DNA from 4 places in the Pseudomonas sediminis genome. Region 4 is predicted to be linked to each of the others. Evidence: predicted binding sites of a transcription regulator. Region 4 holds the regulator's gene; each other region holds the start of a gene.
The links. The regulator FliA, encoded in region 4, starts transcription of late flagellar genes. The targets are predictions, from matches to a motif close to CTAAAGTTTNNNNNNNNNNNGCCGNTAA.

Region 1 (2,167 bases), 900 kb from region 4:
TCCATGGTCAGCACGGCTTCTTCGGCCGTACGTTGCAGCTTGGCGATCAGCCCATGAATCTGCTCCGTGGATTCGGCCGTGCGCTGAGCCAGCGAGCGAACCTCGTCGGCCACCACGGCGAAACCGCGGCCCATTTCGCCGGCGCGGGCGGCCTCGATGGCGGCGTTGAGGGCGAGCAGGTTGGTCTGGTCTGCGATGCCCTTGATCACGTCGACCACGCCGCCAATCTCGCTGCTGTCCTGGGCCAGACGGGTAACGGTTTCGCCGGTATCGCCCACCGATTGCGACAGGCGCTGGATGGCTTCACGGGTCTCCGCGGCGATGGTGCGGCCCTCGCTGGTGAGGCGGTTGGCCTCCTGGGTAGCGATGGCGGTGCGGGCGACGTTGCTGGCCACTTCCAGAGTGGTGGCGGCCATTTCGTTCACGGCGGTAGCGACCTGCTCGGTTTCCTGGCGTTGGCGGTCAAGGCCGGCGGAGCTGTTGTGCGCCAGCTTGTCGGCCTCGCGGGCCTGCTGGGTCAGATGCTCGGCGGTGTCCTGCAGACGGGTCAGGCAGGTTTTCAGCCGGGCGTCTTGGCTGAGCATTGCCATCTCCAAGCGGGCCTCGGCGCCGCGGCTGTCGGTATACATCTGCGCGATCAGCGGGTCGGAGGTGGTCTGTTCGGCCAGGCGTAGCAGGCGTTTGATCCCGCGTGTCTGCCAGGCTATGCCGGCCAGACCCAGCGGTACCGATAGAATCGCTGCCAGTGCGAAGCCCCAGCCGCTGCCCATCCAGTGGCCGATCAGGAAACCGATCTGGCTGATCAGGATGAAAGGCATCCAGGCCTGCACTACCGGGACCCAGGCGTCGCGTTTCGGAATCGGGGACTTGCCGGCGTTGATGCGGGCGTACAGCGCTTCGGCGCGGCGCACCTGTTCGGCAGTCGGTTTGACGCGGACGGATTCATAACCGACGACCTGGTTGTTCTCGGTCATGGGCGTGACGTAGGCGTTGACCCAGTAGTGGTCGCCGTTCTTGCACCGATTCTTGACGATGCCCATCCACGGGCGACCCTTCTTCAGGGTCGTCCACATGTGATCGAACACCGCCGATGGCACGTCGGGATGGCGCACGATGTTATGCGGCGCGCGCAGCAGCTCCTCGCCACTGAAACCACTGACGTCGATGAAGGCATCGTTGCAGTAGGTGATCTGCCCTTTCAGGTCGGTGGTGGAAATCAGGCGTTGTTGCGCAGGGAAGGTTCGCTCACGCTGAGTGACCGGCTGGTTGTTACGCATGGCAGGTATCCGTCGTTGTAATGCCCCTGTCATCGGCCGGTGAGCGGCAAAGTTGAGGGCTGAATCGATATGCGCGAGTTTAAATGCTTTTTGACTGGCGTCACATTTAGGTGGCGACATCGGCCATCCCTGGCCTGACGGAGAATGCCCCACTACCGGTGGTAACAGGGCAGGGGTCTATCAGTTGGCGATCATCTGCCGCAACACGAAGTGGAGGATGCCGCCGGCCTTGAAGTACTCGACCTCGTTGAGGGTGTCGATGCGGCATAGCACCTGGACTTCCTCGTGCGTGCCGTCCTCGCGGGTAATGATCAGCGTCAGCGGCATCTGCGGGCGCAGCTCTACACCTTCCAGCCCTTCGATGGCCAGCACTTCCTTGCCGGTCAGTTTCAGGCTGTTGCGGTCGGTGCCCGGATTGAACTGCAGCGGCAGCACGCCCATGCCCACCAGGTTGGAGCGGTGGATGCGTTCGAAGCTTTCGGCGATCACCGCCTTGACCCCCAGCAGGTTGGTGCCCTTGGCCGCCCAGTCGCGGCTGGAGCCGGTGCCGTATTCCTTGCCGGCGATGATCACCAGCGGCGTGCCCTCGGCCTGGTAGCGCATGGCGGCGTCATAGATCGCCAGTTTTTCGCCGCTCGGTACATGCAGGGTGTTGCCGCCTTCCTCGCCGCCGAGCATCTCGTTGCGGATACGAATGTTGGCGAAGGTGCCGCGCATCATCACTTCATGATTGCCACGGCGTGAGCCGTAGGAGTTGAAGTCGGCCTGGGCCACACCGTGATCGCGCAGGTAGCGCCCGGCCGGGCTGTCGGCCTTGATGTTGCCGGCCGGCGAGATGTGGTCGGTGGTGACCGAGTCACCGAGCAGGGCGAGGATGCGCGCCTGGCGGA
Region 2 (2,167 bases), 1.1 Mb from region 4:
TGTTGCTGGCTCTGCAGGCGAGTGTGATTACGATCGGCAAGTAGCAGCAGCACGCGCTTCATACCGCAGGCCTGCAAGGCGTCTCGGGCGCAGGCAGTCAGCTGTGGCACGTTGGCAAAGGTGCTGGGGTCGGAGAGCAAGCGTGCGCAGTGCTGGCGCCAGGCGGCGAGGTCATCGCGTTTTGGGGGGGCAGCTACGCTCACGGCTGGTTTGAGGCGATGAGCGTCCCAGGGCCAGATCAGTGCCAGCGCCGGGTGCCACAGTGCGGGGTCGTGGATCAAGCGCGCGCTGCTCACGGCATGCTGGTGCACTTCCTGCTGCAGTTCGTTGAGGGGTATCTGCAGGTACAGCCTGGTCAGTCTTTGCCAGCGCAGGCAGTGCGCGGTATCCCAGGCCTGATGCGCTGAGACCGCCAGGCCGTTGGCCAGCAGCACGCAATTGCTCGGGTGAGTGAGCCAGTGGCGCAGGGGGATGTCGGCGTCGAGCATCTGCTGTAGATGCAGGGAATGCTCGTTATCACGGGCGATGTGCAGTGCCTTGACCAATTGACGCCGATCTCGCTCCAGCAAGCGGTAGCCGCGAACGATCCACTCGGGCAGGCGCCAGCGCTCGGCCAGTTTGACGCACAGCTGGATCAAGGTGACCCCGAGCAATTCCTTCTCGACGACGGCAGGGCGCTCGCCTTTTAGTAGTACGCGCTGTTCCCACGCTTCGAAGAGTTGAGGATGGGCGCACAGCAGCGGCCAGATAGGGGAGAGAAACAGCAGGCTGCAGCCGTGCAGTTCATTCCACAGGCGTGCCAGGCGTGCGCCGAACAGGCCGCGCGCCTGTTGGCTGGCATGCTGACTAATCAGCAGGATCTGCTTGAGTGGCAGAGGGATGTCGCTTTCTGGCAGGGCAGGTGCCTGGTTGAGAAGGGCTTCGCAGCGGCTCAGTCCCAGACGTGAAAGTGCCGTTTCGACACTCTCGGCGGGATCGCTGAGGCTGTTGCCCGACTGGTTGGCTTCGCGCAGCACTTGCAGGGCAAAGGATGGGCTGGCTTCTATCGCCTCGGCAATTTCGCGCCAGGTGCGGCGGCTGTCGGCGAGGATGCGACGCAGGCGCAAATGCTGCTGCTGCTCGATTGGCAGTGGCAATTTGCCCAGTTGTTGTAACCAGGCATCCAGCGTGCGTGGCAGGGACTTTGACGTCGACATATTGGCTCGAGTCGAAACTGGCTTTTGACCATAACTGGCTATAGTCTGGCGTATAAGTTCCGATAATTAGAAGGGTTGTTTTCAATAACCCATCCACTAGGCTCTTCAAGCGTTTATTTCATGGTAAGAATCATAGGCATCATTGTTGTCTTTGGCTGTGTGCTCGGTGGGTTCATACTCTCGGGCGGCAAGTTTATGGCCTTGGTCCATCCCTTCGAGGTTCTGATTATTGGCGGCGCGGCGCTGGGGGCATTCTTACAGGCCAACCCCGGCAGCATGTTCATGACGGTGTTCAAGAAGTCGTTGAGCATGTTTGGCAGTCGCTTCACTCACGCCTATTACCTCGAAGTGCTCAAGCTGCTGTACGAGATACTCAACAAGAGTCGCCGCGAGGGCATGATGGCCATCGAGGCCGACGTCGAAGACCCCAACGCCAGTCCGATTTTCAGCAAGTATCCCGGTGTGCTCAAGGATGCGCGGATGACTGCATTCATCTGCGATTACCTGCGCATCATGTCTTCCGGCAACATGGCTCCACACGAACTGGAAGGCCTGTTCGATATGGAGCTGGCCAGCCTCAAGGATGAAGTGGAGCACCCTGCGCACGCGGTGGCCAAGGTCGCCGACGGCATGCCGGCCATGGGTATCGTCGCCGCTGTACTGGGCATCGTGATCACCATGTCGATTCTGGCCGAGGCGGACAACGCCCAGATCGGTGAGAAGGTAGGTACGGCCCTGGTCGGTACCTTCCTCGGCATTCTCGCTTCCTACGGCTTCTTCGGCCCGCTTTCCGGCGCGCTGGAGCATGACGCCAAGGAAGAGCTGAATCTCTACGAGGCGATCAAGGCGACGCTGGTCGCTTCCGCTTCTGGCATGCCGCCGACCCTGGCTGTCGAGTTCGGACGCAAGGTGCTGTATCCCGCGCATCGCCCGAGCTTCAGCGAGCTCGAGCAGGCCATGCGCGGCAACTA
Region 3 (2,167 bases), 530 kb from region 4:
GCGTTGAGGGCGAGCAGGTTGGTTTGCTCGGCGATGGAGCGGATCACCTCCAGCACGCTGCCTATCTGCGTGCTCTCGCTGGCCAGTGACTGGATCACCTCGACGGCCTTGTCGATGGTGCCCGACAACTGATCGATCTGGCGCAGGCTCGCTTCGATGTTCTGCTGGCCTTGTCTGGCCTGGTCCTCGGCGGTGTGCATCTCGCTGGAGGCGTGCTCGGCGTTCTTCGCCACGTCCTGCACACCGTAGGTCACCTCGTTGACGGCGGTCGCGACCAGCTCCATCTGCTGGGCCTGCTGCTGGCTATGGTGCTGAGCTTCGCTGGAAATATCGCCGAGATTGCCCGCGGCCTGATCCAGCGAGCCGGCCGACTCGAGCATCTGACGGATAACGTGCCGCAGCTTGTCGGTGAAGGCATTGAAGTGGGCGGCCAGTGCGGTGAGTTCATCGCGGCCATGAGTATCGAGATTACGGGTCAGGTCGCCTTCGCCGCTGGCGATGTTGGCCATGGCGTCGACCGCTGCCTGCAGCGGTTGCACGATACTGCGGGTAATGACGACCACCAGCCCCGTCAGCAGCACGGCGATCAGAAAGCCGATGGTGATGGCTTTCAGTGCCTGAGCCTTGAACTCTGTCTGTACATCATCGACATAGACACCGGAGCCAATGATCCAGCCCCAGGGCTGGAACAGCTCGACATAGGAAATCTTCGGTACCGGGTCACTGGCGCCTGGCTTCGGCCAGCGGTAATCGACCTGGCCGGCACCCTGGCTGCGGGTGATGGCGACCATCTCGTTGAACAGCGCCTTGCCGTCCGGATCCTTGAAGCTGGACAGGTTCTGACCTTCGAGCTTGGGATTGGTCGGGTGCATGACCATCACCGGCGTCTGGTCATTGATCCAGAAATACTCCTGGCCGGCATAACGCAGCCCGCGTATGACCTCCATCGCCTGTTTCTGGGCCTGTTCACGGTCAAGGCTGCCGGCGCTTTCCAGATCATGGAAATACTTGAGGATGCCCGCCACGCTCTGCACCACATGCTCGGTTTTTTCCGATTTGGCGAGGTAAAGATCGCTGTGTATCTGGCGCAACATATAAGCGCCCTGGAGGATCAGCGTCAGGAGGGCAAGCGCCAGAATCAACCACAGGCGACGGCTGATGGGGAGACTGCGTAAATGGTTCATGGGCGAATACCGGATTGTTGTAATTGTCAGCGTCAGGGCAACCCCGAGCAGTACTGGCGATACTGTCGCATCGGAGCATTATTCACGCCAGTTGTCTGATAGCATTTCGGCCGCCAGGCGCAAAACCTGAGTGATTGGCGAGCCAGGCGCTGTTTCTGCCGGGACGCACGCGCAGGAACCTGCGTAGCGTGTTTATGTCCCACGGCGGGCTGTATTGCATATTCGAGTTTACGCACGGCGAAGTCGTCGTGCTTTGGGGGAGTTGATGGATATCTGGATGGCCTTTCAGGCTCTGATTCTGGGCATTGTGGAAGGCCTGACCGAGTTCCTGCCGATTTCCAGTACCGGACACCTGATCGTGGTCGGAGACTTGCTAGGTTTCAATGGCCAAACGGCAACCGCGTTTAAGATCATTATCCAGCTTGGCGCCATTCTGGCGGTGATCTGGGAGTTCCGGGCCAAGGTGCTCGGTGTGGTGGTCGGGCTGCCCAATGAGCCCAAGGCCCAGCGTTTCACCTTCAATCTGCTGTTGGCGTTCATTCCGGCCGTGATCTTCGGCCTGGCCTTCGCCGATCTCATCGAGCACTGGCTGTTCAACCCCATTACCGTGGCCATGGCGCTGATCATCGGCGGCATCATCATGCTCTGGGCAGAGAAACGCGATCATACCATCCAGGCCGAAACGGTCGACGACATGGACTGGAAGCTGGCCCTGAAGGTCGGTTTCGCCCAGTGCCTGGCGCTGATTCCAGGTACGTCGCGTTCGGGCGCTACCATCATCGGCGGCCTGGTCTTCGGGTTGTCGCGCAAGGCCGCGACCGAGTTTTCCTTCTTCCTTGCCATGCCGACTATGGTGGCGGCCACGGTCTATTCGCTGTTCAAGTACCGCGACATTCTGCAGATGAGCGACTTGCCAATCTTCGCCATTGGCTTCGTCAGCACCTTCATCGTGGCGATGATCACCGTGCGTGCCTTGCTCAAGT
Region 4 (2,167 bases):
GGCGCAGTTGTTCGCCGGGCTCTATCACCAGCCCGCGCAGCGCGCCGGCTGAACGGCGACAATGTTGCACCCTCTCGCGCATGAGCGCGGGAGTGAACGGCCTGATGGTCAAGTCGAAGTTAGACAAGGTGTAGAAAGAACATGGGTATGCATCCCGTACAGGTGATTGCGGTGACCGGCGGCAAGGGTGGCGTCGGCAAGACCAATGTGTCGGTGAATCTGTCCATGGCCCTGGCCGACCTCGGTCGGCGGGTGATGCTGATGGACGCCGACCTGGGGCTGGCCAACGTCGACGTGCTGCTGGGGCTCACACCCAAGCGCACCCTGGCCGATGTGATCGCCGGCGAGTGCGATCTGCGTGACGTGCTGCTGCAGGGGCCGGGCGGCATTCGCATCGTGCCGGCCGCGTCGGGCACGCAGAGCATGGTCAGCCTCACGCCGATGCAGCATGCCGGGCTGATCCAGGCATTCAGCGACATCAGCGAAAACCTCGATGTCCTGGTGATCGACACCGCCGCCGGTATCGGCGATGCGGTGGTCAGCTTCGTCCGGGCGGCGCAGGAAATCCTCGTGGTGGTGTGCGACGAACCGACCTCCATCACCGATGCCTACGCCCTGATCAAGCTGCTCAACCGTGACCATGGCATCAGCCGTTTCCGCGTCCTGGCCAACATGGCTCACAGTCCGCAGGAAGGGCGCAATCTCTTTGCTAAGCTGACCAAGGTGACGGATCGTTTTCTTGATGTCGCCCTGCAGTATGTCGGCGCCGTGCCCTACGACGAGTGCGTGCGCAAGGCCGTGCAGAAGCAGCGTGCCGTCTATGAGGCGTTCCCACGATCCAAGTGCGCCCTGGCGTTCAAGGCGATTGCTCAGAAGGTCGACACCTGGCCGTTGCCGGCCAACCCCCGCGGCCATCTGGAGTTCTTCGTCGAGCGTCTGGTGCAGCAACCGACGGCTGACAGTGCCGTATGACAGCAGCTTCTGGACTTCGTATGTACAACAAGGCGCAGGCGCAGGACTCCCAGCACCAGTTGATCGAGCGCTATGCCTCCCTGGTCAAGCGCATCGCCTACCACCTGCTGGCACGCCTGCCAGCCAGCGTGCAGGTCGATGATCTGATCCAGGCGGGGATGATCGGGCTGCTCGAGGCCTCGCGCAAATACGACTCCAGCAAGGGTGCCAGTTTCGAAACCTTCGCCGGCATCCGCATTCGCGGTGCCATGCTCGACGAGGTACGCAAGGGCGATTGGGCGCCGCGTTCCGTGCACCGTAACAGCCGTATGGTCAGCGATGCGATTCGTGCAGTCGAAGCCCGAACCGGGCGCGACGCTAAAGATCACGAGGTTGCTGCCGAACTCCAATTGAGTCTGGAGGATTACTACGGCATTCTTGGCGACACTTTGGGCAGCCGCCTGTTCAGCTTCGACGACCTCTTGCAGGATGGCGAGCACGGCGGGTTGCACGAAGACGCCGGGCACACCCACCTCGAACCTTCGCGGGACCTCGAAGACGAACGCTTTCAGGCGGCTTTGGCCGAGGCCATCGCCGGTTTGCCCGAGCGTGAACGTCTCGTGCTGGCGCTGTATTACGATGAAGAACTGAACTTGAAAGAAATCGGTGAAGTGCTGGGGGTTAGCGAGTCACGTGTGAGCCAACTGCACAGTCAGTGCGCGGCACGCCTGCGCTCGCGACTGAGTGAATGGCGCGCAGGCTGAACAGCGGCGTACTCGCAGGCGGAAGCGGTTTCTCGATTAAAGGACGTAGTTGCAAGCGCAATACGTTTGGGACTGTACGGAGGTCGACTTGGACAAGAACATGAAAATCCTCATCGTTGACGATTTCTCGACGATGCGACGGATCATCAAGAACCTCTTGCGGGACTTGGGTTTCACCAACACCGCAGAAGCCGATGACGGCACGTCGGCGCTGCCGATGCTGCAGAGCGGCAGCTTCGACTTTCTGGTGACCGACTGGAACATGCCCGGCATGACCGGTATCGACTTGCTGCGCGCCGTTCGCGCCGACGAGCGTCTCAAGCACCTGCCGGTGCTGATGGTGACCGCCGAAGCCAAGCGCGACCAGATCATCGAGGCGGCTCAGGCCGGCGTGAATGGCTACGTGGTCAAACCCTTCACCGCCCAGGTGCTGAAGGAAAAGATCGAGAAGA

Region 1: AAEQ75_RS21020 (methyl-accepting chemotaxis protein) is a predicted target of FliA. The motif match lies at 1,307-1,334, and genes of this name have one in related genera.
Region 2: motA (flagellar motor stator protein MotA) is a predicted target of FliA. The motif match lies at 1,235-1,262, and genes of this name have one in related genera.
Region 3: AAEQ75_RS19250 (methyl-accepting chemotaxis protein) is a predicted target of FliA. The motif match lies at 1,288-1,315, and genes of this name have one in related genera.

Annotation. Positions count from the first base shown of each region.
Region 1 covers NZ_CP154631.1:4,455,817-4,457,983, reverse strand. Annotated here, with positions in the region: gene AAEQ75_RS21020 (methyl-accepting chemotaxis protein) at 1-1,277, opposite strand, end outside; gene acnA (aconitate hydratase AcnA) at 1,458-2,167, opposite strand, start outside.
Region 2 covers NZ_CP154631.1:2,462,825-2,464,991, forward strand. Annotated here, with positions in the region: gene AAEQ75_RS11655 (HDOD domain-containing protein) at 1-1,196, opposite strand, end outside; gene motA (flagellar motor stator protein MotA) at 1,317-2,167, shown strand, end outside.
Region 3 covers NZ_CP154631.1:4,093,680-4,095,846, reverse strand. Annotated here, with positions in the region: gene AAEQ75_RS19250 (methyl-accepting chemotaxis protein) at 1-1,184, opposite strand, end outside; gene AAEQ75_RS19245 (undecaprenyl-diphosphate phosphatase) at 1,450-2,167, shown strand, end outside.
Region 4 covers NZ_CP154631.1:3,560,551-3,562,717, forward strand. Annotated here, with positions in the region: gene flhF (flagellar biosynthesis protein FlhF) at 1-52, shown strand, start outside; gene fleN (flagellar synthesis regulator FleN) at 142-972, shown strand; gene fliA (RNA polymerase sigma factor FliA) at 969-1,715, shown strand; gene AAEQ75_RS16730 (chemotaxis response regulator CheY) at 1,816-2,167, shown strand, end outside.